3 regions of the Oleiphilus sp. HI0066 genome follow, and region 3 is predicted to be linked to each of the others. Evidence: predicted binding sites of a transcription regulator. Region 3 holds the regulator's gene; each other region holds the start of a gene.

Region 1 (10,991 bases), on a different contig from region 3:
GGATCGAGTTGGTCTAAGCCTGTGCTTGTTAAACTTGAATAAGTCCCTTCAATTTTTGGAACTAATCGCGTTATGAGCCAGTCTTGTATTTCTGCGATCGTTGAGCATGCATACAAATCTGTTGTATCGAGTGTTTGGCCCGGAAATAATTGGCCGAGTACAAACGATAGGCGAGTGCTGTCGTGTAATTCCTGCAGTATGACGTCGACTTCTGAGTCGTCAAAGCAACGGACACTTTCGTATAAAGACTTAAAGGTTTGATCGAAAAGCATGCTGGGATCAGTATTATTAACGTTGTTCTTACTCTTACTATAGACAAATAAAATGCAGAGTGCTGTTTTCATTCAATTTGCAAAGTACCCCGTTCTAGGAAACGTAAAGACACGCCTTGCTCGTTTCGTTGGTGAGCAGGGTGCTCTTGACGCCCATATTCGTTTGACGGCGGCGGTTAACCAACAACTGAATCGGTATGGAGAAACCCGAGACAAGGTTGATGTAAAGTTGGCACTTGCGAGCGGAGGCGGTATTAGTCATAAAGAGTGGATCGATTCTCTCACTTTTGATTATTGTCTTGAGCAACCTAGTGGCGATCTAGGTGCAAAAATGCAAAGGGTTATGTTCGATGCCCTAGAGCATTATGACTATGCCTTTATTGTGGGGAGTGATTTTCCAGTACTCGATGATGACTTCTTACAGCAAGCAATCAATTCGCTTAGCAATCATGATTTTGTATTCGCGCCAACAGAGGATGGAGGCTTTGGCTTAGTCGGGCAGAGAGCATGCGGATTTACATCATTTGGTGAAATCGAATGGGGCACCAATCGCGTGCTTGAGCAAGTTCAAAATCGCATGACAGAGCTTGGATTTAGTTTCTCGCTATTAGATAAGCGTTTTGATGTCGATGAATTAGAAGATTGGAAACGCTGGCTTCAGAGCGACTATAGCTAGTCGCTCTTTACTGAATTGAGATAGCTTCAACTATCTACGTTATCGCTGCTAGTTAATGGCTACCAAGTTTTCTTACGAAGACATCGAGCATTTGTTCTGCTTGTGCGGCTCTGCGAGCGCTTGGTCGCGGAAACACTGAAATCAGTCCCGCGTTTTGTATTAGGTTGAACGCTTGTTCAACGGTATAGAAGTGTGCGTTGTCATTAAACAATATGTCTCTACACCCAGACGCACTGTAGAAGAATGGGCTTTCAAGAAGCTTGTTCCATAACCCGCTTTCTTTTTCCAACAGGATCGAGCTTCTAATCAGTCGAATATTGTCTAGGTTTGCTTGCATGCCGCGGGCTTTTACTAGCTCGGTGAGTACACCAGTGATCTCTCTGTGTTCCGTGCCTGGGCAGTTAATGCGCGCAACGCCATCATCATTTAACAGGTTGATCCATGCGTCTAGCTTTGAGAAATCAAAGCCTTGCCCAAACTCGATATAATCAAACTTTTCGATGTCTTGTGGTGGTAGCGCGTAGTCAGCAACAGCGAACTCAAGATTATCACATGCGCTATGTTGAGTACGCATAAGGGCATAGGCCATGTCTATTTGGCTCGCGTCAGCGCCTAGGACAGAAACATTAGTGAACTGATTGGCGTAGTCGAAGGCCTTTTGGCCAGAACCGCAGGCAAGTAATAACACGCGAACAGTTTTACCTTGCCAACTCGAAGGTGGAAGAGTTGGTGCCAGCTTTTGTTTCAAGGTTGCGTAGAAGTCTTTCTTCTGAGGAGTCTTGATCGCCGCCCAGCGCTCTTTGCTTCTCGGAAGGCCGTTCTCTAACAGTTCCGCCATCGTTTGACCAAACAATGTGTAGCGAGCATGATGCTCTTTGCTTAGTTGATATAGCGACACCTCTAACAGGCTTTGCATGGCGATTGGCCAGTCTTCTAAGTCGTAGCGTAGTAAGTCAAACGAGAAGCTCTGCACGTAGACTGCTTCGTACATACCCAAGAGAATTAATGCGCCTGAAATATCATCTATATCTGCCTTTTCGTAGCCGATATTCGTTGCGATCTGAAGCTGTATTGCCTTGATATGGTTTTGTTCTTCTTCTGTCGCTATGAGTGCGTAGTCGGTGTGGGATGCGTAAACACCAATTGCGATTGCGCAGGCTTGAAGCTCAGTTCGAAGAGTTTGGTTGATCGCGCATTCTGAAAAGATTGAAAGTCGAAGTAGGGTTACTAACTCTTCGAAATGTACGCTAGGTACAACGCCGGTCTCTAAGATACAGAGAAGCAATTCATCTTGAGCAAGTACATCGATGTCTAGTGCGGCTTCAGGATTTGTTAGATCATATTTATGCGTGATCAACTGCCCAGCGAACTCAATCAAACGACGCGTATCGATATCTTCTAGACGAAGCAGGTAATTAAGAAGCAGCTCTAACTCAACGGTGTAGGTATCGCATTGAAGATTCTCGATGCACTCTGTTATTTGGTGATGAATTTCTGTGCTTGTATGGCCATGTGCCAAGATACTGCGGTAGTGCAAGAAAGCAGCATCATATTGTTTGGTTTCGAGTAAACAGAATGCGATACCGGTAAATGCAGGCAGAGAGCTTGGCTCAAGATCGAGCACTTTATTGAATAAGGCTTGCGCTTGTGAATAGTTGCCTAGGAGTGCTTGGGCATTCGCATTGTTTAGCAGGTAATTCGCATTGCTTGGCTCAAGCATGCCGGCGCGCTGAAAGTATTCATTCGCCAGCTCTGTTAAGTCCAAATCAAAGCTAATCCGACCGGCAAGGTTTAAAGTTGCCGCTCCTGGAATGTCTTGCTCGATTACTTGTTCGATCTGGACTAGTAGTTGATTCAGTGCGGTCGTGCGTATCGCATCGCTAGAACTAAGTGCGGCATTTATCGTGTTGTAGTCTTGGTTGATCTGTATGACTCGTCGAGCTAGATCTGCCGCTTCAGTGGGTGAGAGGCGGGTGCTTTGATGGACTGTGATTGAGCCTTCTTGTGGAAGCATGAGGTAAACCTTTTCCGCTAATACTGGTAAATAAGTGATTTGTTTCGTTATTAAGGTAAGTAGCGAATGACGTGCCAAATATGATTTTGATTCAAAAAAATAATTTACTAAGTTATTGAATAAAAACAAAAAAGCCGGCATTTGGCCGGCTTCAAGAGATGTGAGCCTAGCTTACTGAAGAAGCTGCAACACACTTTCAGGCTGTGCATTGGCCTGAGTCAGAATTGATAGGCCGGCCTGCTGAAGAACCTGCGTTCGCGATAGCTCTGCAGTTTCTGCTGCGAAGTCTGCGTCTTTAATTCGAGAGTTCGAAGCAGACAGGTTTTCGGCTGCAATTTGTTGATTCTGAATCGTGGACTCAAACCTGTTTTGAATCGCACCTAAGTTCGCACGCTGCAGGTTGATGGTATTTAATGCGTTATCAACAGCATCAAGTGCTGCGATTGCGCCGGCAACCGTAGAGACGTCAATGTCTTTAACAAGAATGCCATCTTCCGCGCCACCATATTCGCCAACTTCGAAGCCTGAATTGCCGATGTTGCCGGTGAGAGTTTCAAGCGTGATCTTACCTGATGATTCAAGTGAGATTGTGCCGCGTGTTTCTGTACCAGTTGCTGGAAGACCCAAGTTAGCGAAACTCGCTGTAACAGCGCCGGTGTAGTTGTCGAGCACCATGTTTCGACCATCTTCAGCGATGAGTCGGTAAGTTGAACCGAATGCTTCAGCGCGGACACCACTCTGACCAGCTTTGTTATTGATCGCAGTGATTGTTGCGTTTTGAATATCGGTTGTCGTTGCCGTAGCACTCACAGAAATATCAATGCTCACGTCATTAATATCGAAAGTACCCGTAATCGCAGTACCAGTGGTCAGCCCTCCGCCATTTAATATGTTAGCGTTGACCTTCGCCACAACGCCGGTTTGCTCGCTAACACGGTTAATAGCTTCTGCTTTCGCGATAGCACTTTGATCAGAGTTGGCAGTAGACGCCGTGTCAAATGTTGTGAGAGTAGGGCCAACTGGAACGCCATTTATAACAATGTCACCAGATGCAAGTGCTGCACCCGGAGATGGCGCGCTTACAACACCAGAGTTGTTGCCACTATACGTTCCAACAGCTAAGCCAGCGTTCCCAATACCGCCTGTCGTTGTATCGACACTAATTGGAGAGCCGTCGTCTGAAACTAGCGTAAATGAGCCAGTGTATGTTGCGGCTGCCGCAAGGCCGATCGCGCTTGCCGTTGCTGTACCATCCGCCAAGACAACGTTTCGACCATCTTCCGCTCGTAACTGAATGCCTTCTGTTGGATTGCCGTTAAAGATAGCTTCGACACCAGTTTGTCCAGTGAAGTTATTAATCGTTTCGGCGACAGATGTTAGGTTTACTGTTTCACTAAGGTTGGCACGTGTTTCAACGTCAATGGTAATACCATTGATAACAATGTTTCCTGTCACGTTAGCAGAGGTGAAAGAGTTACCGTCGACAAATGTACCTTGAATCGAGGCTGATACACCCGTTTGCTCAGAAACAGAGTTAATTGCGGCTGCTTTTGCTATTGCAGATAAATCGTTGTTAGAGCTGGAAAACGCGTCGTCAACGCCTGATGATGCACCAATAGCTATGCCGTTGATGACGAGATCACCTGCCGCGAGGGCAGCTACAGGCGGCGTTGAAGCGGTGCTGCCCGGCGAGGATGAAATGCCATCAGTAGGTGAAACACCTAGTTGAGTAACATCTGTACCTTCAATACCGAAGCTTACATCTTCACCTTCATTTGCGCCGATTTGGAATGTAACATCGGTGAAGGATCCGTCTAGTAACTTGGTGCCGTTAAATGTTGTTTGGTCAGCAACACGTTCGATCTCAGTAATAAGCTGCTGAACTTCTTCATTCAAAGCTTCACGGTCTTGCTTGCTGTTCGTTGCGTTAGAGGCTTGTAGTGCCAAATCACGGATACGAAGTAGGTTGTCAGTCATCGAGCCGAGCGCGCCTTCAGCAACCTGAGCGAGTGACACACCGTCGCTGGCGTTTCGGATCGCGACTTTTAAGCCTTGGACTTGCGCGCTGAAGCGGGTAGAAATTGCAAGACCTGCTGCATCGTCTTTTGCGCTGTTAATACGCAAGCCTGAAGATAAGCGTTGCAGGGCTGTTTGGTTTTCGCTCTGAGACTTATCTAGGTTTCTTTGCGCGTTGATAGACGCAAGATTGGTATTAATTATTTGTGGCATGGTCTTCCCCTTCAGCCATACATGCGTGCAAATTCAAAAAATATTTTGGCGTGTTTGTAACGAATCGCCGATTGATTACTGTTCAGCGAATTCTGTGCCATGTTTGGTTTTTACTTTTATTAAATATTATAAATCAATGACTTATAGGGTTTTTTGTTTGAGGTTAAAATATGGGTGGGTTTTGATATGCCAAAAATCGGACACCGCTTGCCGCTTTTATTACAGACCTTAACACTCCGTAACAATATAGTTGCCGTTTCTTTTAAAGTTTATTTCCCGAGTGCCGTTAAGGTTTGCAACGAGTTCGACTTACAAGACATAGTTCTGTTGGTCAGAACTATGGTGTCGAACAGCAGATTGCTCAATTCAGGAGAGACGATATGCCACAAATAATTAATACTAACATCGCATCCTTAAACGCTCAGCGTAACTTGGATAGCTCTCAGTCAGCACAGGAAACAGCGTTGCAGCGTTTGTCTTCTGGTCTTCGTATTAACAGTGCAAAAGATGATGCAGCTGGCATCGCGATTGCTAACCGTATTGACGCTCAGGTTCGTGGTTTGAGCGTAGCATCACGAAATGCGGGTGACGGTGTCTCGCTTGCACAGATCGCTGAAGGTTCTATTGAATCGATTTCTACAAGTTTGCAGCGTTTACGTGAGCTTTCGGTTCAGTCTTCGAACGCTTCGAACGGTGATTCAGAGCGAGTTGCTTTGAATCAAGAAGCGCAGCAGTTGATTTCAGAAATTGAGCGAACTGCAGGTTCTGCAACATTTAACGGCGTAAATCTGCTAGACGGTTCTTTCCAAGGCAAATCTTTCCAAGTTGGCGCAAACGTTGGTGATGAGGTAACGGTTAGCCTAGGGTCTGTTGACACATCTTCACTTGGTTCAGCAGCCTCTTCTGGTGTGTCTAGTAACTCTAGCAAGGCAGCGATCGCAGCGAACGCCACAGGTGCCGCCCTTCGTGAGCTTGTTGCCGGCGATTTGGTAATCAATGGAGTGTCAGTTGGTGCATCATCTGGTGGTTCTGACACAGCATCAGCACTACTTAAGAGCTCAAGTGCAATTTCAAAAGCTGCTGCAATCAATGCAGTAAGTGACCAGACTGGTGTTGTAGCAACGGCGAATGCTAACACAGTAGAAGGTACTTCAGTAACGTCTGCATCTGGTACTACTGCGGGCACGCGTGTCGTAACTATTAATGGTGTTCAGCTGTCCTTGGTTGTTGCGGCATCAGGTGCGAACAACGCTACAGCTACTCAAACAGAACTTGGTAAAGTAGCTGATCAAATTAATTCTCGCCAAGACGCAACCGGCGTTACCGCAGCGGTCGTTGAAACTGACGACGGTTTCCGCGTTGATTTGACGGCTGAAGATGGTCGTAACATCTCGTTATTAGATGGTACGGCTGGTGACGCTGCTGCTGCAGGTTTACGTGCGGGTGCTGCAACTAACGCAAACGTCTACGTTGGTAATGTTACTTTATCAAGCACTGACGGCTCGGATATCACTCTTAGTTCAACAACAGGCAATATCGATAATGCCGGTTTTGAAACTGGTACATTCTCTGGTAACACTGCTTCAGTAGTTGGTGATAACTCTTCAGATGCCAGCCGTGCTGCGTTGGTTTCCGGTGACCTAACTATCAACGGTGCTAACGTTGGCGCTACCTTCGCAAGCGACGATACAGCTTCTACTGGTAGTCAGTCTGCTAGTGGTATCGCTTTAGCTGCAGCTATCAACCGCATTTCTGATACAACAGGTGTTTCAGCAACGGCTAACCAAAATACGGTCAACTCTGCTGCAGTATCGGCCGGTGCAGTCGCAGGTCTTACGATCAATGGCGCTACAATTAACGCTGGTGCGGGCAGCTCTTTAAGTGAACAGGTTACTAATGTCGTTGAAGCGATCAACCAAGCCTCTGGTCAAACAGGTGTTCGTGCTGAGGTTCTCGATGGTGACCAGTTAACTCTTGTTGCTGATGATGGTCGCAACATTGTCGTTGGTGGTACGGTAACAAACACTGGCCTTACAGCTGATACCTATGTAGCTGGCGTAACTTTAACTGGCGGTGGCGAAATTAACCTAGGTAGTGAAACTGGTGACATCGAAAGTTCTGGTCTGAACATTGGCTCTTACGGTGCGACAGAATCTGGTACGCTCCTTAAAGATGTGGATATTTCTACAGCTGATGGTGCTAAAGCAGCGATTGCCGCAGTGGATAATGCAATTAACACTGTGAACGCAGAGCGGGCGAAACTTGGTTCGATTCAGACGCGTTTTGAAAACGTTATCTCTGCTAACGCGATTGCGATTGAAAACTTCTCTGCATCATCAAGTCGAATTAAAGATGCGGATTTCGCAGCAGAAACGGCTGCGCTTTCAAGAGCGCAGGTTCTTCAGCAGGCCGGTATTTCAGTATTGGCTCAGGCTAATGCTCGGCCTCAGCAGGTTCTTTCACTTCTTCAGTAATAAGAAGCTAAGGACTTTTTGATCTTAGTGGCAGAAATCATTGTGCCACTAAGGTTAAACTTAAGCTAAGGATAAGGGTGCAATTATGAATGACGTTAAACTCGTAAACACTGAGTTCGCTTTGAGGCAGGGAGCTTCAGAGGTAACGCTTCCTGCAAAAACGACTGCAGGGGATTCAGCACCAAATCGTCAAGCGGATGAGATCGCTTCTGAACTAACTGATGTTGCCGAGCAGGGTGCAGAGCAAGTAGAGCAAGCGGTCGCGAATCTAAATGAATATGTTCAATCGGTACAGCGAGATTTGCAGTTTCGATTGGATGACACGTCAGGAAAAACAGTGATAACTGTTTATGATCGGAGTACTGAAGAGGTAGTTCGACAAATTCCAGATGATGTCGCTATTCGTTTGGCTCGAGATTTGCAGCAGGATGAACCGATAAGTTTATTTAAAGCAAAAGTTTAGATAAACCGGCAATCCGGTGCTGAATATGTAAGGGCAAAAGGTAAACTTTTGCCCTTTTTTGTCCTAGGCTAGTCTCGCTAGGGTAAATTATTTAAAAGGTAGTAATTATGGCTAACGTATCATCTGTAGGTATTGGTTCTGGCGTTTTGACCAGTGATCTTATCGATCAGTTAGTCTCTGCTGAAAGAACGCCTACAGAGAATCGCTTAAATTCACGAGAAGAATCCGTCACGGCTGAGCTGTCTTTATTCGCTCAGATACAATCTGCAGTGACAGATATCCGTCTTCCTGCTCGGAATCTAGCTAACCCCGATACATTTAATGAATTGACCGTCAATACAGGTAGTTCTGCCTTTACGGCAAGTACAAATTCTAAAGCGATTGCAGGTAACTATACGCTTGAAGTTACTAGTCTCGCTAAATCACAATCTTTGAGTTCTGGAACTTTCGCCGACTCCGATACAACGCAAGTAGGAGAGGGCACACTAGCCTTCACTATTGATGGTGTGACAACAAATCTCGCGATCAATTCGTCGAATAATACCTTGGATGGTATCGCGTCAGCGATTAATGAAGAGTCTGCGTTGGGAGCGAGCGCAACGGTTATTAACAATGGTTCTGGCTATCAGCTTGTTATCACGAGCAGTGAAACAGGTGTTGCGAAGGCTATAGAAATTAACGTTACTGATTCGGACGGTAATAACATTGATGGGACAGGGCTGTCGCAGCTTTCCTATACCACAGGGGCACAAAACCTAATTCAGAATCAGGCAGCAACTGATGCGTCGTTTAACTTCAACGGCATTGCTATTACGCGTACCTCGAATACCGTTGATGATCTTGTTGAAGGTTTGACAATCGAACTCAAAGGTACAAACACAGGCTCACCGGCAAGTCTTACTGTTGAGCGCGATGACGATGTGGTTGTCGAGAAAGTTCAAGAGTTTGTAGATAAATATAATGCCTTGCGAGCGTTGATTGTTGAAAACTCACAGATTGATCCAAGTAATCCTGCGGCAGCCGGCCTATTGGTTGGTGATACAGCTACGCGCTCAATTTCCAATCAAATCCGAAATATCTTAGGTAGAACAATCGAAGGTTTGGGTAATGATCCTGTACGGGGCCTTGCTGAGCTTGGTATCTCTACCAATAATGACACTGGAAACCTTCAGTTTAATGAGGCTGAATTCCGCGAAAAATTAGAGTCGAGCCCAGAGTCTGTTGCGGCGGTATTTTCTAAGCAGGGCCGTACGACCGATGGGCAAATTGAGTTTTTGAGAGCAGGGTCTGATACAAAGCCAGGTAGCTACGATATAAATGTGACGCAACTCTCAACGAAGGGTGCGTTTACAGGTGCAAGTGCATTGGCCGCCAGTACGGTGATCGATGGCGATAATGATACGTTTACGTTGAGTATCGATGGTAATAGTTCAGCGACAATTACCTTAACAGCAGGTACTTATAATCAAGCAGACTTGGTTGCAGAAATTCAATCTCAGATCAATGCGGATCAAAGCTTATCCAATGCTGGCGTAAGCCTTGTTGTCGCGCTAGATGGTTCTAATCAGCTTACGTTTACCTCTGATAGCTATGGTAGCAATTCCCAAGTTCAATTCCTTGGTGTTGATGCAACGACCTTAACTACGCTTGGCATAGATGCTGTTGCTGGTACGGCTGGATTAGATGTCGAAGGCACAATCAATGGTGTTGCTGCGACCGGTACCGGACAGGTTCTGTCGGGCGCATCAGGCACTGATGTGGCGGGGCTCTTGGTAGAAATCCAAGGTGGTGCGACAGGTAGCCGAGGATCTGTTAGCTATATCGAAGGTGTAGGTGAAAAGTTAGTTGACCTTATTAACAACTTTTTGTCCGTAGATGGTACGATAACCGCCAAGAATGAACGTTTAAATTCTGAGCTTGATAGCATTGCGTTATCGCGTGCAAAGCTTGAGGAGCGTCTTACAAATTTAGAAAGTAATCTTGTACGACAATTTACCGCTGCCGATATACTTATCGCGCAGTTAAACAGTACGCAAGATTTCATCAAGGGCCAGCTCGAAGCTTTAGCTGGTACCGGAAGCGATGACTAGTGGAGAATTATAATGAAAGCACTAAATCAATATGCGGCAGTGAATGCGCAAACTAGCGTTGTAGATGTTGATCGGCATAAGTTGATTGAGTTGCTCTATGACGGCGCTCTTGAGCGTATTAATATGGCCAAAGCACGTATTTTAGCGAAGGACTATGAAGCTAAGAATAAGTTTATCAACAAGACGATTGATATCTTGGCTGGTTTGCGAAGTTTTATTGATGAGTCAAAAGCGGAAGAGTTAGCCGATAACTTGGCGCAACTATATGCCTATTGTGAAAGCCGGTTGTTAGAAGCTAATCTCAAAAATGATGTTGAGTTGTTGGATGAAGTGGCAAGTCACATCAGAACAGTGCGCGAAGGATGGGCTGGCATTCGTTCAGAAGCAGAGGCGCAGGGGCTGATCTAAGCATTAGTGATTATCAAAAAAGGCCGCTATTGCGGCCTTTTTTATTGTGTGCGAACTAAGCGTTCTTAGTTTCGCGCCATCGATTGCTCCAGTGCTTGAATTCGTTGCTCTAATGGCGGGTGAGATAAAAACAACGCACCAAATTTAGAGTGTCTGAGTCCGGAAATGCCAAACGCTGTTAATTGGTCAGGGAGTTCTTGGCTCTCTGTTTGTGCTTGAAGTCTCTTCAATGCTGCGATCATCTTATGCGTGCCTGCTAGTTTTGCTCCGCCAGCATCAGCGCGATATTCTCGTTGGCGAGAGAACCACATAACAATGGTGCTAGCGAGTATGCTCAGTACGATTTCAGCGATAATCGTTGATAC
Region 2 (7,807 bases), on a different contig from region 3:
ACTTCCATAGCCTGGCATATCGGGCGCGACGACACGAGAGAACTCGCCAACCTGCGGTACAAAGCGTTGCCAGTCTTTAAAAGAGCCTGGATTGCCATGTAGGAATAAAACGGCTGCTTCGTGGTCACACTCATTAGGCGCACACGAAAGTACAGGTGTGCGAATGCCATTGATGAGCAAGTTATTAATGCTTGTATTGTTCACTATTAATCTCTTTAGCTATTTTTCTTGTGGTTAAGACCGTGAGCAAAATAATACTGAAAGCATCGAGAGAGAAAATATGGCAATTTGGAAATAGACAATCCTAGAAATGAAACGGTAGAGACGGTTTATTTTCTGTACTGAAACTTAATTTTATTGCTAAAGTCGAAAGCTACATTTGAGAAGTGTGATTTTGAGGGAATAAAATTATGGTGATGTTTTTTATTGCGTTGTTGTTGCTCGCTATGTTTATGAGCGTTCGTTTTTCAAGCGCCGCGATTAACAAATTCGGCGAGAGCAAAGAGGTAAGCCCTTATCGAATCAGTTACATCTCTAAAACAATTACCATCGCCATTGTTGCGTTTTATTTTATTCTTATAGCGAACGTATCGGGGCTTGAGTACTCTCAGATTTCATTCTTCCTGTCTTCTGTTTTCGCGGTCATTGGCGTTGCTCTGTTCGCGCAGTGGTCAATACTCAGTAACATCACAGCTAGCTTAATTATCTTTTTTGGTTTTCCATATCGCGTTGGGGATGAGATCCGAATTATGGATAAAGATGATCAAATATGGGGTGTGATCGAAGAGATCACTTTGTTTCATGTGTTGATGCGTAGAGGCGAAGAATTAATTACTTATCCGAATAATTTGATACTGCAAAAAGGGGTGATCAAAAATCCTGTTATCGAACAAGAGAGTGATGAGGAGTAAGACGCTAAGAAGGATGAAAAAGACACTGCCTAACTGAGTATTCTGCGTCTAATATTTTGAGAGTATTGCGTCTATTGTGCCGTCTTCTCTCATGGATTGAATGGCTTTGTCGAGAGCATGTTTTACTTCTTTGGCATCGTGATGATTCAATGATCTTGGAATACCGATAAAGTTTGGATCGCGAGAAATGACCTACTCAGAAAATTCAAAATCGTCAGGACTAAGTCCGGCTTTTTCGCATTGTAATTCATCAGATAACGATCCCTAGAGAATATTGCCGCGTCCACTCTTCCTGATGCAAGCAGAAGAATACGTTGCTAGGTCCCTTCATCTTTTACAAATGTGAGCTGATTTTTTTGTTGAGCAAACTTGCCTGAATAATTGCTGCCTCTGCTCATTGCGAGTGTTTTGCCTTTCGGATCATTGTAACTAGTAAAAGTGAAAGACTGATCTTTTCTAGATACTAGCAGCACATGATCCATTAAGATTGGGCCCGAGAATAGATAATGATTTTCGCGTTAGGGTGTCTTCGAAAACCCTGTTAATACGCCATCACCCTTTAAGGCCTCTTGTTGCGCTCGCTCCCAAGGTCTCACTTTTAAGTTAGGCTCATAGCTCGTTCGTCGAATTGCTTCGGCTGCGATTTCTAGGCTGTAACCGCTCGGCATTCCATTAGCATTGGCAAACTGTTTGGGTTCGCTGTCAGGCTTTACAAATAAAGTAAGAGCCTGGTCAGACTGTACTTGAAGCGAGATCGAACAGAGTAAACAGAGCCAAATGAGTGGACGGAATTTATATCGAGTGAACATGCGTAGGTTTTAAAGTAATCGAACACCTACAAATTCTGGCAGACGAATTACACTGTCTTGTTTAATCAACTAGTTCTCTCTGCTTAATTTGATGTGAGTTTCGGCCAGTTCTTATCGGCGCGACTAACGTTTCCTGGGATGTCCTTTGCCCAGGTAAATTGCACTGACTGGTTGTAGTTTAGGTAGAGCTTGCCCTCGTGAATGCGCCAAGCTTCAGGATCAATCTTTGCCGTGTAACCTTGGCTAACAGCCCATGCGCAATAGCCACCATATTGTGGTGCGAACTGTTCAGGGTTATCAATGAACAGCTGTTTGTTTTCTGCATTTGCAAAGTACCAGGTTGCGCCATTCCACTCATACGTAAACTCACTTTCGCCTTTGACGGGCTTCGATTGGGAGAAATATGCGACTGGATCGTAGCCTTCAATCGCCTTGCCAAAGAAATCTGTATAAACGTGTTCCACGGCATTTGCAGGTGATATAAACAGAGTAAGAAGGGTGACGAAACTAAGGGAGCGTAATAGTGTTTGCATAGTTTAAGACCTTTTTATTGTGCCCTGTAGACCAGTCGTTAGTGAAAAAGTTTCACGCAAGTTTAGCTACGACATAGAGGGCGAAATAGATCGAAGAAATAAAGCGAAACAAATTTGCACTTTTTGTACTTAAAGGGTCCTAGTTTTCGGTCGATAACGTACCATAGTAAATGTAATCAATACCTCAGTAGGGTGGAGACACGTGGTTTCTTTTCTCAATAACTTAACACCGAATGTACGCGCGGATAATGGTCTTGTTTCAGAGCGTCCGAGCGATACTGCAACGATTTTCTCTCAGGGCTTGAAGCGTGGGTTGGATGTCGATGTAAAACCATCACCCGAAAATGACCCTGGGAACAAGGTCTTTGACGTTCAGAAGGTAGTGGATACTGTCTCAGGGTTTATCGAACAGCGTATTGCTGAGCGTCGAAACGAAGGCGCGAGTCAGGCTGAATTAGAAGATCTAATAGCGCAGGCAAGAGAAGGCGTTGCAAAAGGTTTTCAGTTAGCGCGCGAAGACATCGCAAGTCTTGATCGTTTAGACCCAGAGCTGTCCTCAAATATCGACGCAGCGGAACAAGGGATCGGCACACGTATTGATCAAATTGAAGAAAGCTTAAAACCTGCCGATGAGGGCGTGCCGACCAGTTTGTCGAGCAATTCGTTTGCAGCATTAACGGATCGAAAAAGTTTTGAACGCTCGCAAGCGAGTTTTCAGTTTGAGTTGACTACTCAGGAAGGTGATCGTATTCAAATATCTGCACAGGAACTGTTCCAACGTCGAGAACAGTTCTCAGCAGTTCAATTTAATGGCGTATCGGCTAGTCGTTTTAGTAGCGATACGACGACCGCAAGCGCGTTTTCTATTCAAGTGAATGGTGATTTAAACGAGGATGAGCGGGCTGCACTGGATGATCTCTTACAGCAAGTCGCTGATTTAAGTGACTCGTTTTTTGAGGGCGATATCGCGAGCGCGTTTAATCAAGCATTGTCTTTGGAACTCGATAGTTCGCAGATCGCTCAATTTAGCGTTGATCTCCAGTCTTCTAGTGTTTCTGTTATTGAGCAAACCGATGTGCGGGCTGCTCAATTCAATACGCCTGTTCCCGATGAGTATCGCGCTCCGCAGCTTCCGCTCGGTATTCAAACTTTGCTCAGTGATTATGCTGAGCGCGTAGAAAAGCTTCTAAAAACCGCACAAGAGTTTAGTGAAAAAGTGGGGCTTGAGCAGACAGGCGAGTCTTTGCTTAAAGACTTACAACAACGTTTTGATACATCCGTAGGCCGAGATAACTCTCAGTCTGAGTTTTTTGATGCGCTTCTAGATAAGCTTTCTTAACACTCCATTTCAACACTTCATCTTAAAAATACGTCTTGATGAATGAACGCTCCAGTGCTGGTGTTACCGAGAGCGTTCCTTTTCTCCAGTTACACCGCGTTATAACTCAGCCATTTCGCTAATTGTTGATTCCAGCTCAGCATAATACGGGTTGTAGGTTAAGCGGGCATGTACTTTACCTTTTTCTGTATAGCCCCATGCTGAGTACCATACTTCGCGGCCATCGTTGCAGTGCTTAAGATCTCGCAAGCTCATACTATTCAAACACATGGTTCTCTCTGCTTGCTCGCCGTAGTAAAAGTTAGAGGGCGCAAATAGTGGGCTCATATGCGATCCAGTACTTATACGTTTGTCAGCAATACGCATCGATTCAAACAAGATACTTGGTTCGTCGAAACGGGACTCACCATACCAAATGGTTTGATTAGTTGGATGATTGAAATGCTGGCTAAACAATTCTTGTGTTTCTTCAGGGTCAATCACGCTATCTGCTTCACTCATAATTAATAGAGCAGGTACAGAAATGGTATTTTCTTCAAGCAGATCACGCACACGTTGCGCACTTTCGGAATAGGCGATCGCACCGTTAATCGGTGCCGAGGTATAGCGTGCTAAATTTTGCTCTTCGGTTTTGTAGCCATCCACAAACAGAGAGACAAAAGGCGCGAATTTCTCGAGTATTGGTGCACGTGATTGATAACCGGGTGAAACTAAAATCAGCCCATCTACATTGCCGCGTTCTATCGTGTTGATGGTAATAAGGTTGGCTCCGGTTGAAAAACCGCCTAGCCATACTTCATCGTATTCTCCCTTTAATAGCTCGGCGTAATGGTCAACGATCGTTTGCCAGTCTTCATAGCTAGGCAACATGAGATCCTCAGGCTTACTACCATGCCCGGGAAGCAAAAGTGACTGCACATAGAAACCTTGCTCAGCCATAGTGTTGCCTAAATCTGAAAAGCTATAGGGTGAGTCGCCAAGACCATGCACGAAGAGAATTGCTTTGTTTGAAGGTGCCGAGGGTCTTACTTCAAAGGGCATATTCATCGCTAGCTCTTTTGCATGATCCTCGGAAATATAGGCGCGGTGTTCACGTAACCAACGCTCACTTTCCTCAAGATAATCTGAAAAACTCGGTTGTAGATAATTGTAGTACTGAGCCGATTCATTCATCGGAATATATGGTTTGTGTGCGAGAGCTGAACAGCCAGTCGCCATGCTTAAGATTGTGATGCTTGTGAGTACAGCAAGTAAGCGGTTTCGATTTCTCTTAAGGAGTGTTTTCAAAATGGCTCGTCATCGTTGTTAGGAACACATTTGAATATTGGGACTGAAGAGAACATTTAAAGAGGGTGGGCTGGAAAACAGTATGTCATTGAAATGCATACCGTGTTCTCATGAGAAGTTGAGCTAGTTGCTTATAACTGCAAAACTACAACGCACCAGCAAGATCACTTGGTTCTGCGCGTTTGGTGTAGTCGGCATTAGTTTCAGATACGAGCGACATGAGTGTTGTGCTCATCATGTCGTTTCTGTGTTCGCCAAAGCCTAAAACTTTTGCCCAGTCATGACCAATGATGATGCACATGATGGTATAGGCGATTTGCTCGGTATTGTTTACTTGCGCCTTTTCTAAATAAGTACGAATTTCAGCAAGAAGCTCGTGGTAAACCTCGGCCAAGCGATTTGTCGTTTTATCGGTGTGTTTTGTCTGACCGATTAATCGAAACATCACCTCATTCTGTAGGCTCACCTGATGAAATTCAGCAGAACACAAAAAGCTTAGAATGTCTTCGAGTGAAGGATCTTGGTCGCTCTGAGCACTCGTGGTGATAAATGCATTTAAGGCTTGGCGATAACGCTCTGTAATGCGCTGTAATAGAGCATCTAAGAGCTCATCTCCACCTGAAAAGTAATGATGGATAATCGGCTGATTAACACCAGCTTCTTCAGCGATTTTTCGCTGCGATGCGCCAGCAAACCCATCACGCAAAATAACGTTCTCAAATGCGTCGAGTATGTCTTGACGTTTCTCTTCGCTACGGTTTTTTCTACCCATTGCTTAACTGTTCTCTATTCGTATGAATGCATCAGCGTCTGGCTAATATGTCATACCCTAGATAAATTTATCAATTGATATATTTATTTTTGATGTGTAGTTTATTTATCAAATGATAAATAAAAAAATGAGGTTCTCTCATAATGAAGATAATAAAAATACTCGCACTACTATTACTTGTTGTAATTGGTTGGATCGCTGTGTTCCAAGGCGACAAAGTTGAACGTTTGTACCACACGATGACTCTGTTTGATGGCGATAAAATCGTTCATAACTTCTCAAACATGCGCGAGGTCGCGCCAACGGTAGAGATCAAACCTTCAACAGATGCCTCTAAGTTTGATAGTCAGCCAGCACCATTGCCAATAGCATTTACTTACAAGAGCGAGCAGAGCGTAGAAGAGTATTTAGCGCGCACGAGCACGACAGCGTTGTTGGTGTTGAAAGACGGTTCAGTGACATATGAAGAGTATTATCAAGGAACCAAAGACACTGACTATCGTATCTCCTGGTCTGTCGCGAAGTCATTCTTGTCTGCTCTGTTTGGTATCGCCGTTGAAGAGGGTGACATAAAAAGCATTGAACAATCCGTGACGGAGTATGTGCCTGAACTTGTCGGAACAGGGTATGACGGTGTTCGGATTAAAGACGTATTGCAAATGTCTAGCGGTGTTGCCTTCAATGAAGACTATTACGACTTCAATTCTGATATTAATCGCTTTGGCCGTACCTTTGCATTAGGCGGATCATTCGATGATTTTGCGGCAAGCCTGAAAAACGAAAAAGAACCTGGCACATTTTTACACTACGTCAGCATCGACACGCATGTACTAGGAATGGTGTTGCGTGCAGCGACAGGAAGAGAAATAGCAGACTACTTTGACGACAAGCTCTGGTCGAAAATCGAACCTGAATCGAGCACTTACTACATTGTTGATGATGAAAATGAGCCAATGGTACTCGGCGGGCTGAATATGCGCACGCGTGACTTCGCGCGCTTTGGATTGCTCTACCTTAACAACGGAAAATGGAAGGATGAGCAGGTTATACCAGAAGCGTGGGTGAAGGCTTCAGTAACGCCTGACGCTCCGCATCTTGTGCCAGGTGAGCGGGACAACTCCTACATCAATTTAGGTTACGGCTATCAATGGTGGATTCCAGAAAATGCTGACCAAGAGTTCTATGCGATTGGCATCTACGGGCAGTTTATTTACGTCAACCAAAAGGCCAATGTCGTCATTGTGAAGAACTCTGCTCATCTAGAATTTGCAGACAATGACTATGAGTCGTTTTTTGAGGTCATTGCATTCTGCCGTGAGGTGGTGAAGTCATTGGAAATGATTGAGTCATAATCGAAGTTTGCCATTCGCGCTCAACGGGATTTTTGCTTCGTTCTAATCCGTCATTGCTGCGCAGGCGGCACAAAAGCGCTTTAGCGCGTTGAACAACCAACGGTCGGCCCGAAGGTTAAGCGAAGCGCATCATCTATTGTTTAAAGAGCAATGCATGGAGTTAGACAGAAGCTGACTTTAGTTCAGTTCCCTTGTCTATGCCTGTTTCAAGAGCTTAAGAGACCTTGAGTTAGTTTGGATATCGCCATTTACCAGCATCGCCTTTCTTGAAAAAGGGGACATTTTCTTTTGCTTAGGTTTTATCTCTCAAATTCACTTAGCTTGTTCAAAACTTAAAAGTGAAGATTCAACCTTGATTCTGTTTCTTGCTTAATAGCAATTATCTAATCTCTCTAAGTGCCCCGGGGACAGCACTGTGGTTCTTCCTTAAGCACACAAAAATAGATGTCATTTAAATGTCACGCGAAGGACACAGATTTGTAACAGCATAAAAATAACCTTAGAGAAAATTACATAGAGATGTCTAGATGTCTGTATATTCGATTAGTCGGGGTGAAGGTTCTGTCCCTGTTTATCGTCAAATTGCGCTTTGGTTGAAGAAAGAAATTTCCGACAATTATCAAGCTGGCGATGCGCTTCCTTCAGAAATTGCACTTGCAAAAAAACTGGGTGTTAACCGTCATACCTTGAGACGGGGGGTTGATGAGCTTGTTAGTGAAGGTTCCGTTGAGAGGCGTCATGGTGTAGGCGTTCTTGTGCTAGATAAAGTACATAGCTATTCAATTAACTCCCAATCAAGATTTA
Region 3 (10,991 bases):
TTATTTATTGTCTGGGTGAGCATTTCAGGCTTATTGCCCCAGTTTGATAATTTCAGTACCGACACCTTCTTATTTTTGCGTGATATGCAGGGCTTTTAGATGGCAGAAGAAGGTAACGATAGCAGTCAGGAAAAAACCGAAGAACCCACCCCCAGGCGAATAGAAAAAGCCAAGGAGGAGGGGCAGGTTGCGCGCTCAAAAGAACTGAACACGGCCTTGCTTTTGATTGTAGGTACGGGCGGGCTTCTGATCTTTGGCGCGCAAATTGGCGAAACGATGGTTGAGATCATGAAGCATAGCTTTGTGTTGCCACGCGAAGTTGTTTTTGATTCTCACCAAATGGGCCTTTATTTGCTGGACGCTGCGGGCGAAGCCATGCTCGTCACGATGCCTTTAATGGTAATGCTCTTTATTGCAGCAATTGCCGGCTCTATTGTGCTTGGTGGTTGGCTGATAGCGCCCAAAGCTGTCGCGCCTAAATTTAGCCGTATGAATCCCTTGAAAGGTTTGAAGAGGATGTTTTCGCTCAAATCTCTCGTAGAGCTTGCCAAGGCGATTGCCAAGGTCGGGATTGTCTTATTTTTCGCGGTTGTTTTACTTCAAATTCATACCGAAGAGTTGTTAGGTATTGCCAATCAGGCGACCGTCACGGCCATGGCTCATGCTGCCGATATTTTGGGTTGGAGTTTCTTTTTTCTGTCTTGCACGATGATTATTATTGCAGCTGTTGATGTTCCTTTTCAGATGTACGATCACAATAAGAATCTGAAAATGACCAAACAAGAAGTCAAAGACGAATTCAAAGACACTGAGGGTAAACCTGAAGTTAAGGGCCGTGTTCGTCAGCTCCAGCGTGAAATTTCTCAGCGGCGCATGATGCAAGACGTTCCTCAAGCCGACGTCATTATTACCAACCCCGAACATTACTCAGTCGCCCTGCGTTACAAGCCTGATCAAGACGATGCCCCAATCGTGCTTGCGATGGGGGTGGATGAGGTTGCTATGAAAATCCGAGAAATCGGTAGAGAGCATAATATTGAGTTAGTGGCTGCGCCGCCTCTTGCTCGTTCGATTTATTACAATTCAAAAGTTGGGGAAGAGGTGCCTTCGGGTCTATATGTGGCCGTTGCTCAGGTGCTTGCGTATGTCTTCCAGTTACAACAATTCCGAAGACGTGCAAGACCTCGCCCAAGTATGCCTGACATCCCAATTCCGGATGATCTACAGCACGATTAGCAGCATGTTATAAAAAATATCGATCGGGGTTAAAACTTGGGTCGATTTTTGCAAAACACTGTAGCTAGCGATAGTTGTGACGAAAAATCGTCATTCGTAGTTATCATCACAAGATTGATTAGGTGTTATGCAAACAAGTCTTGGCTTAAATCAGCTTAAATTTATTCAAAGCCACATGGCCATTCCGCTATTGCTGATAGCGGTGCTTGGCATGATGACCTTGCCTGTACCTCCTTTCCTGTTGGACTTGTTATTCACCTTCAATATTGCCTTGTCGTTGGTTGTTCTTCTTGTCTGTGTTTATGCGCTCCGCCCCATGGAGTTTGCGATATTTCCTACGGTTTTGTTGGTTGCGACCTTACTACGTTTGGCATTAAACGTTGCGTCAACGCGTGTTGTTCTCCTAGAAGGCCATGAGGGCGGGGACGCAGCCGGTAAAGTAATTCAAGCCTTTGGTGAAGTGGTTATTGGCGGCAACTACGCCGTTGGTCTAGTTGTATTCGCAATCTTAATGATCATCAACTTTGTGGTCGTGACCAAGGGTGCTGGGCGTGTATCTGAAGTAAGTGCTCGATTTACACTCGATGCGATGCCAGGCAAACAAATGGCAATTGATGCAGACCTTAACGCAGGAATTATCAATCAAGAAGAGGCGAAGTCGCGTCGGGAAGAAGTTGCCACGGAAGCAGATTTTTATGGGGCGATGGATGGTGCATCAAAGTTCGTACGTGGTGATGCCATTGCGGGTTTGTTGATCTTAGCCATTAATATTATTGGCGGTTTGAGTATCGGCATTTTGCAGCACCAACTAGAGTTCAATGATGCGATGCAAAAGTACTCGCTTCTTACGATTGGTGATGGCTTGGTCGCACAGATTCCATCGTTACTTCTTTCTACCGCTGCGGCAATTATGGTGACGCGTGTTAGTACGACACAAGACATGTCATCACAAGTGCTTGATCAAATGTTTTTGTCGCCTAAGGCTTTGTATATCGCCTCTGGTATTCTAATCGTGATGGGCATCGTACCTGGCATGCCGCATTTTGCGTTTTTGTCGCTTGGTATTCTTGTCGGCGCGGGGGCTTGGTATCGTGATCGCCAGAATAAAAAGCCGCAGGTAGAACCTTATGATGGGCCGGTCCCTCAACGTGGCTCGCAAGCCAATGTTGGTAGTGCGCAGGTGCAACCTGACTCTTCAACTCTAGAGCTTCCAGCGGGGCAAGAAGGTCAACAAGAATCGTCCCAGAAAGAGTTGGGTTGGGATGATGTGATGACCGTAGATATTATTGGTCTAGAGGTAGGTTATCGATTAATACCCTTGGTTGATAAAGGTCAGGGCGGTCAGCTCTTGGGTCGTATAAAAGGTGTGCGCAAGAAGCTCTCACAGGAGCTTGGATTCTTGATGCCATCAGTGCACATCCGCGACAATCTTGACCTCATGCCTAATGTCTATCGTCTCACCTTGATGGGGGTGACCTTGGCCGAAGCAGAGATTCATCCCGATCGAGAGCTGGCGATTAATCCTGGGCAAGTATTTGGTAGTATTGATGGAATTGCGGGTGTCGATCCTGCTTTTGGCATGGAAGCCGTTTGGATCGATCCAGAGAACAAAGATCAAGCTCAAGCCTTGGGTTATACCGTTGTGGACGCAAGCACTGTTGTCGCAACGCATCTTAACCAACTTCTTCAAAAACATGCTTATGAGCTATTGGGTCACGAAGAGGTTCAGCAATGGATTGATCAGTTGACGAAGCAGGCGCCAAAACTTGCTGAAGAATTAGTGCCAACCACTTTAAGTGTCTCCTTTCTATTAAAAGTACTTCAGAATCTATTGCAAGAAGATGTGCCAATCAAAGACATGCGTTCTATTGCTGAGGCTTTGATTAGTCGCGCACCTAAAGGCGCAGAGCCAGAAGTGTTGACCGAAGCTTGTCGGCAAGGTTTGAAGCGGATGATCGTACAAACCCTGATTGAAGGTGAGGCGGAAATTCCTGTTATTACACTCGAGCCTGAATTGGAACAGCTATTGCTTAAGTCTGTACAGCAAGCACAGAAAACCGGCGGTGCCGATGATCTCGGAATGGTCTTGGAGCCCGGTATTGTGGAGAACTTGCAGCGTTCACTAGCAGATGTAACGCAGCGACAAGAAATGCTTGGAAACCCCGTAATACTGTTAGTTTCCGCGCCAGTCCGCCCAGCGATGGCTAAGTTCTCACGCTTTGTAAATGACGGTATTCGGGTGCTCTCATATCAAGAGATTCCGGATAACAAGCAAATAAATATAGTGTCGACGGTCGGTCAATAATTTGACTACAGGAAGTTGTCGTCAAAAAAGCCTTTAGGTGAAGAGTTATGAAAGTTAAGCGTTATTTCTCCCATTCAATGCAAGATGCTTTGCGTCAGATACGCGAAGATTTAGGCCCTGATGCGGTGATTCTTTCAAACTCAAAAACAAATGGTGGTGTCGAGATATTGGCAACTGCCGAATATGAAGATCAGCCAGAGCAGGGTGTTGCTCAGGTATCTAATAATGAAACTAAAGTGAGCGCGTCCGAGCTCGCAAAACAACGCGCTGAGCGCAGTCTCGAATTGCAGGCGGAAATGGATAGAAGTCGTCGCCGCATCGAGAGCGTGAAGCAAGAACAGAACGTCATTAAAACAGAGCAGTTTGGTCAAACGAATAAGATTCAGGCGACTCCTGCAGTCAATCATGATGAGCGTTCGAGCAAGCAAGATGATGCGATTTACGTGATGCAGGAAGAGCTTCGTGAACTACGCGAAATGATTTCTGCTCAGGCGAAACAGTCGACTTCGCAACAATCTATTGAACCAATGCCTCAAGCTGTTGTGACGCCAAGCCAATCGATCGTAGATGAGCGCTTAGAGCGTCTAGCGATTCAGCAGCCTATTCGAAAGCAATTGCTAGATAGCGTTGCAAGTGAAGGCGATTCTGATACTGCTTGGGCAAAGGTGCGTAAACAAATTCATGGTGCGATTCAGACAGAATATAGCGAAATCATCGACATGGGTGGCGTGATTTCACTTGTTGGCCCGACCGGAAGTGGCAAAACAATGACGATTGGTAAGTTGGCTGCGCGTTATGTTATGCGTCATGGGGCAGATGGTATTGCTTTGGTGACAACAGATCGTTACCGAATCGCCGCACACGAGCAGCTAAAAGTGTTTGGAAGAATTCTGAATGTTCCAGTGCATGTTGTTGACGAGGATAATTGCTTAGATGCGATTCTAGACAAGTGCTCTGATCGCAAGCTTGTATTGGTGGATACGGCTGGTTTGATGCAGTCTGATCGTTCGTGGAATGAGCAGCTTAAAGAATTGAAAATGTCTGCGCATCGCATTCAAAACTACTTAGTGATGCCGGCAACGGGTCAGTATGCTGTGATGAAGGCTAACTATAAGCATTACAAGATGGTCGGGCTAGCGGGAACAATTATTACCAAACTTGACGAAGCTGTAAGCTTTGGGGAAGCATTAAGTTACCTTATAGCGAGTAAACTTTCCTGCGCGTATGTAACAGATGGCCAGAGAGTGCCAGAAGATATTCATTTGGCGGAGCGTCAAAGTCTGCTCAATAAAGCGGAGGAATTATTGAATAGTTCCGAGCGATGGGTGACAATTCCGAGCCACGCGAATGCGCAGCAGCATGTAGACGAATCAGTTAGCAATTTTGCTTAATATCACTGGCGTCAACTAGACAAATTTCACCAATCACCTATTTTGGTTGTTGGTAGTCGCTTTTAAGGTTTGTCTTGTCTCGAAGCGAAGAAGAAGTAAAACAAAAGGATATTCATCAGCATGGCGAATTCTAGCCCTGTTCAAGTTATAGCGGTCACTGGCGGTAAGGGTGGGGTCGGTAAAAGTAATGTATCGATCAACCTTTCTTTAGCCTTAGCGGATCTAGGTCGCAGAGTGACATTGCTCGATGCGGATTTAGGTTTGGCAAATATCGACGTGCTCTTGGGAATTACCGCAAAGGGAAATATCTCAGACGTTATATCAGGTGATTTAAGTCTGCGCGATATTCTTGTAGAAGGCCCCAAAGGAATAAAGATCGTGCCGGCTGCATCCGGAACGCAAAAGATGGTTGCGCTTAACCATCTAGAGCACGCCGGTTTAATCAACGCCTTCAGTGAATTATCACAAGATCTTGACGTTCTGATTGTGGATACCGCAGCGGGTATATCAGATGGTGTTGTATCGTTTGTTCGTGCAGCCCAAGAAGTGTTACTGGTTGTGACCGATGAGCCAACGTCTATTACCGATGCCTATGCATTAATAAAGCTGCTTAATCGCGACTACGACATGTACCGTTTTCGTGTCCTTGCAAATATGGTTCGCAGCCCAGAAGAGGGGCGCCATCTCTTTTCAAAGCTTACCTCTGTGACGGAACGTTTTCTTGATGTTGCACTCCAATATGTAGGTTCTGTTCCTTACGATGAAAACGTACGCAAAGCTGTCCAGCGTCAGCGCCCTGTATTAGAAGCTTACCCCCGCGCTAAAGCATCTATAGCATTCAAGCAGCTCGCTCAAAAGGCTGATTCGTGGCCATTACCAAGCACTCCAAGAGGACATTTGGAGTTTTTTGTTGAGCGCTTAGTACAAGCCTAGGATTGGCTGTAGCCTCGTAATGATTTATTCCCCATGCAGTACTTTTACGGCAGGGCCATACTGTTTTGTTGATGTATAGCGAAAAAGAAACACAGTACGCAGATGAGTTGATCGTGAAGCATGCGCCCTTAGTAAAGCGTATTGCACATCATCTAATGGCTCGCCTTCCATCAAGTGTTCAAGTCGATGATTTGATTCAGGCCGGCATGATTGGCCTGCTAGAGGCTGCGCAAAAATACGAAAGTGATCGTGGTGCGTCGTTTGAGACTTATGCCGGAATCCGAATTCGCGGCGCGATGATGGATGAAGTCCGTAAGGGCGATTGGGTGCCTCGTTCCGTACATCGCAACGCGCGCCGCATCGCGGAAGCAGTAAAAGCGATTGAGGCTAGAACTGGGCAAGATGCGAGTGACGAGCAAATTGCCGCAGAGCTTGAAATGTCTCTCGATGAATATTTTGCGTGCCTGAAAGATAGTAATGCCGGTAAGCTTTTTTCACTCGAGGAACTGGCTGAAAACTCTGAAGGCCAAGGCTTTGAAGTCGAGAGTGGCTCGACTGCTGATCGACCGAGTGATTTCTTTAGTGAGCAGCAGTTTAAAAAAGCCCTGGCATCTGAGATAGAGCGTTTGCCGGAACGCGAAAATTTAGTGCTTTCTCTTTACTATGAAGAAGAGATGAATCTAAAAGAAATAGGCTTAATTCTTGATGTGAGTGAGTCTCGTGTTAGTCAAATTCACTCACAGGCAGCTATCCGTTTAAAGTCAAGAATGTATGAGTGGATTGATTCGTAATTTACGACTATCCATAACTAATCAAAGTTCTTGATTTTCCAATAAAAAAAACTGGCTAGACTCATTTCTCTGTCTAGACTTCATATTAGGGTTTGAAACGCTATCAAAGGTTTCGACAGGAATGGAGGTCGACTTGAATAAAGATATGAAAATCCTTGTTGTTGATGATTTTTCGACAATGAGGCGCATTATTAAAAACCTACTTCGCGATTTAGGGTTCACAAATACCGATGAGGCTGATGACGGCAATACTGCATTGCCGATGCTGAAAACCGGTAAGTATGACTTCCTCGTGACGGATTGGAACATGCCAGGAATGACTGGTATTGACTTGCTTAAGACCGTTCGTGCAGATGATGACTTAAAGTCTTTACCTGTGTTGATGGTTACTGCTGAAGCAAAACGAGATCAGATCGTTGCAGCGGCACAAGCAGGTGTAAATGGGTATGTGGTTAAGCCATTTACAGCAGCCGTCTTGAAAGAAAAAATCGAGAAAATCTTCGAACGAATTGATGCCTAGTACTGTTATGAACGAACTAACTCCGTCTCAAGCAGCGCAAAGCATTGAAGGTGTAGAAGGCTTTGAACAACTGCTTAAAGAACAAACAAGTCAGCTAAAAGATCTCGTTGATCAGGGCGACTTGTCTTCCGCGCTTAGTCTCATCTCTGAGATTAATCAAACTCGTGATAAAACACTTTATGTCGAAGTAGGTCGATTGACTCGCAGTCTCTATGAATCGATTCGCGACTTTCAGATTGATTGCGGTGATGTACAAAGCCGAGAAGCTTTATCGAAAATTGATGATGCATCTGACCGACTAGCCTACGTCGTTGATATGACGAATAGCGCTGCCAACAAAACCTTAGACCTTGTTGAAGAAACAATGCCTTATGCATCGCATATGAAAGATGAGGCTGATCAACTTAAGCAAGAATGGCAAAAGTTGCGCCGTAAGGAAATGAGCCCTAGTGAATTTAGAGACCTAACGGGGCGCATGGATACCTTCTTGACTCAACTTGGTAATGACTCAGATAAGGTATATCAAAATTTATCATCTATATTGCTTGCACAGGATTTTCAGGACTTAACGGGTCAAGTTATCAATCGTGTAACAAATTTAGTTAAAGATGTTGAAGAAAATCTCGTTAACCTTGTAAGGATGGCCGGAAAGGTCGACCAAATTACAGGTACTGTGCACGACCTTGAGTCCATCGAAACCAATATGGATGGCGAAGGTCCACAGATGAAAAAAGAAGAACGCGAAGATGTTGTAAATGGTCAAGACGATGTGGATGACCTTTTATCAAGCTTAGGGTTTTAGGAAGAGTACAAAGGGGTTAGTGAATGAGCTTTGAGCCAGATGAAGAGATCTTGCAGGACTTTCTTGTTGAGTCTGGTGAGATTCTTGAGCAGTTATCTGAACAGCTCGTTGAACTAGAACAAAACCCTGAAGACCTAGATCTTCTCAATGCAATATTCCGTGGCTTTCATACCGTTAAAGGTGGGGCAGGGTTTCTTCAGTTAGAGGCCTTGGTCGATTGCTGTCATATTGCTGAAAATGTGTTTGATGTCTTGCGTAACGGTAAGAGAACCGTAGACGCCGAATTGATGGATGTGGTGCTTCGTGCACTTGATTCCGTTAATGTCATGTTTGATGAGGTTCGTTCTGGCGAACAACCGAGTCCTGCAGAACCTTCGCTATTAAAAGATTTAGAGCGCTTTGCATGTGAACAAGGCGCGGAGCCGGTGGCAGAGGAAGTACCTGAAGCTGCTCCGAATGAGCCAGCTCCACAAACTCCTTCAACAGATCAGCAAACAGCTGAAGAAGGAGCAAAAATCGTTGACCAGATCGCTTCAGCTGAGGGCGACATTACAGACGATGAATTTGAGATGTTGTTGGATGCGCTTGATGGCCCAACTTCAGCTCCAGCTCAAGAGACACCCGCCTCAACAAATGATGCTGCTCCATCACAAGATGCGTCTCCAGCAGGTGAGTCTGATATTTCTGATGAAGAATTTGAAAGCCTCATAGGTGAGCTGCAAGAGCATAAAGTCGCGGATGCGCCAAGTAAGTCTCCGATTCCTTCAGAGCCAAAAGCAAATACGGCATCAGATGCTAGTGCTTCTGATGAAATCACCGATGACGAATTCGAAAAACTTCTTGATGAGCTTCATGGCGAAGGGAAGTTTGATCCTGCGAGCTCAGCAGCTTCTGATACTCCCGCAGCGAGTGCTGAACCTGAAAAACCTGAGACCAAAGAATTTGAGGCTTCTATATCATCAAATTCGGACATGATTACTGATGACGAGTTTGAAAAATTACTTGATGATTTGCATGGCCAAGGTAAAGGGCCTGCAAGTGAAGCGCCTCAAGCGAATAAGTCTCAGACAACGCCGCCTCCGAGTCCGTCTTCTGTTTCAACACCGGAAGATAAGGAAGTTAGACAGTCAGCCTCTACTGCTAAGACAAGCCGTATTGCGAAACCCAAAGTAGCAAGCAGTCCTTCTGCCAGTAAGCCTGCGGCAAAACCCAAGGCTAATGCGCGGGCAGATGGCTTGACGACCGAGACGACCGTTCGTGTTGATACGAAGAGACTCGACGAAATTATGAATATGGTTGGCGAGCTGGTATTGGTCCGTAATCGTTTAAAACGTTTAGGGGATGACAGTACTGACGAAGCCTTGCAGAAGGCGGTGTCGAATCTTGACGTTGTAACGGGGGACTTACAGTCTGCCGTTATGAAAACGCGAATGCAGCCAATTAAGAAGGTTTTTGGACGTTTTCCTCGTGTTGTACGTGACCTAGCGAGAAACCTAAGAAAAGAAGTAAACCTTGTTTTACAAGGTGAAGAAACTGATTTAGATAAGAACTTAGTTGAGGCTCTCTCAGATCCTCTCGTTCACTTGGTTCGAAATGCGGTTGATCATGGCATCGAAATGCCTGATGTGCGTGAAGCAAACGGTAAGCCTCCTGTTGGTGAAGTGTTGTTGTCGGCCGAACAAGAAGGTGACCATATTCTGCTATCCATCCGTGATGACGGCGCAGGTATGGATCCCGAAGTATTACGAAGAAAGGCCGTTGAAAAGGGTGTCTATGATCAGGACGCCGCAGATCGCTTGAGTGACAACGAGTGTTACAACCTGATTTTTGCACCTGGTTTCTCAACGAAAGAAGAGATCTCTGATGTGTCAGGCCGCGGTGTCGGTATGGATGTCGTGAAGACAAAGATCACGCAGCTCAACGGCAGCGTCAATATTGATTCAGAGCTTGGTAAAGGTAGCTGTTTAACGATCAAAGTGCCGTTGACCCTAGCTATCATGCCGACATTGATGGTGAAGCTAGAGCAACAGTCTTTCGCATTCCCTCTCGTAAGCGTTGTCGAAATTTTCCACTTAGATTTAACGAAGACAAATGTTGTCGATGGTCAAGAATGTATTGTTGTCCGTGACAATGTTTACCCACTGTTTTATATCAAGCGATGGCTCGTTAAAAATGGTGGTGCCACAGATCCAGAATTCGCACACGTTGTGATTGTTGCAGTGGGTACTCAAAAGGTTGGGTTTATCGTTGATCAATTAGTTGGGCAGGAAGAGGTCGTAATTAAACCGCTAGGTGGCATGTTGCATGGCACGCCAGGTATGGCGGGCGCAACCATAACAGGTGATGGCCGTATTGCCCTCATTCTAGATATTCCAAGTTTATTAACGCGTTACGCGTAATGTTGTTTTGCAGGGTTTGTAAGGGATGACAGTAAAAGTTCTGATAGTTGATGATTCAGCTTTTTTTAGAAAACGATTGAACGAGATTCTGCGAAATGTAAACGGCATTGAAATCGTTGGTATGGCAACAAACGGTAAAGAAGCCGTCGAGAAAAATGTCGAATTAAAACCAGATGTAATTACGATGGATTATGAAATGCCTATTATGGATGGCATCTCAGCAGTTCGTCAGATTATGTCCGAACAACCGACCTCGATTCTAATGTTTTCATCGCTGACGCACGAAGGGGCGAGAGTAACCCTTGATGCATTAGACGCAGGGGCAGTAGATTTTCTTCCTAAGAACTTTGAAGATATCGCGCGTGATGCCACGAAGATGCAAGATATTCTTCGTAAACGCGTTCTTTCAATCGCCGGCCGTCACCGATTCAAAGCGAGTAGTTTTCGTTCTGCAAATACGTCAGGCACTACTGAGACTAAAGGGAGCGAAGCGGCAACGCGTCGTCCTTTAACGAGTGAGCCAACTTCGCCTACAACATCCATTAACTCTAACGCTGCGGGCTCTTCTAGGAGAGGCCATAGTGTTGATGTTGTGGCTATCGGTACATCTACCG

What was found. The regulator FliA, encoded in region 3, starts transcription of late flagellar genes. The targets are predictions, from matches to a motif close to CTAAAGTTNNNNNNNNNNCNGCCGATA.
Region 1: the regulator FliA is predicted to act here: its motif matches at 5,454-5,480, upstream of A3738_RS06395 (flagellin).
Region 2: the regulator FliA is predicted to act here: its motif matches at 2,383-2,409, upstream of A3738_RS01440 (DUF5610 domain-containing protein).

Annotation. Positions count from the first base shown of each region.
Region 1 is NZ_LWFH01000446.1:105,299-116,289, reverse strand. It holds gene A3738_RS06415 (1-acyl-sn-glycerol-3-phosphate acyltransferase) at 1-344, opposite strand, end outside; gene A3738_RS06410 (TIGR04282 family arsenosugar biosynthesis glycosyltransferase) at 325-948, shown strand; gene A3738_RS06405 (class I SAM-dependent methyltransferase) at 1,001-2,962, opposite strand; gene A3738_RS06400 (flagellin) at 3,134-5,191, opposite strand; gene A3738_RS06395 (flagellin) at 5,572-7,665, shown strand; gene A3738_RS06390 (flagellar protein FlaG) at 7,751-8,128, shown strand; gene fliD (flagellar filament capping protein FliD) at 8,236-10,218, shown strand; gene fliS (flagellar export chaperone FliS) at 10,231-10,626, shown strand; gene htpX (protease HtpX) at 10,692-10,991, opposite strand, start outside.
Region 2 is NZ_LWFH01000091.1:15,411-23,217, forward strand. It holds gene A3738_RS01420 (alpha/beta fold hydrolase) at 1-204, opposite strand, end outside; gene A3738_RS01425 (mechanosensitive ion channel domain-containing protein) at 411-911, shown strand; gene A3738_RS01435 (YHS domain-containing (seleno)protein) at 1,804-2,253, opposite strand; gene A3738_RS01440 (DUF5610 domain-containing protein) at 2,456-3,592, shown strand; gene A3738_RS01445 (carboxylesterase) at 3,692-4,879, opposite strand; gene A3738_RS01450 (TetR/AcrR family transcriptional regulator) at 5,025-5,651, opposite strand; gene A3738_RS01455 (serine hydrolase) at 5,795-7,003, shown strand; partial or broken gene A3738_RS01460 (GntR family transcriptional regulator) at 7,531-7,807, shown strand, end outside.
Region 3 is NZ_LWFH01001089.1:3,857-14,847, reverse strand. It holds gene fliR (flagellar biosynthetic protein FliR) at 1-99, shown strand, start outside; gene flhB (flagellar biosynthesis protein FlhB) at 100-1,236, shown strand; gene flhA (flagellar biosynthesis protein FlhA) at 1,364-3,541, shown strand; gene flhF (flagellar biosynthesis protein FlhF) at 3,589-4,932, shown strand; gene A3738_RS13770 (MinD/ParA family protein) at 5,053-5,865, shown strand; gene A3738_RS13765 (RNA polymerase sigma factor FliA) at 5,937-6,656, shown strand; gene cheY (chemotaxis response regulator CheY) at 6,790-7,176, shown strand; gene A3738_RS13755 (protein phosphatase CheZ) at 7,184-7,978, shown strand; gene A3738_RS13750 (chemotaxis protein CheA) at 8,002-10,377, shown strand; gene A3738_RS13745 (chemotaxis response regulator protein-glutamate methylesterase) at 10,403-10,991, shown strand, end outside.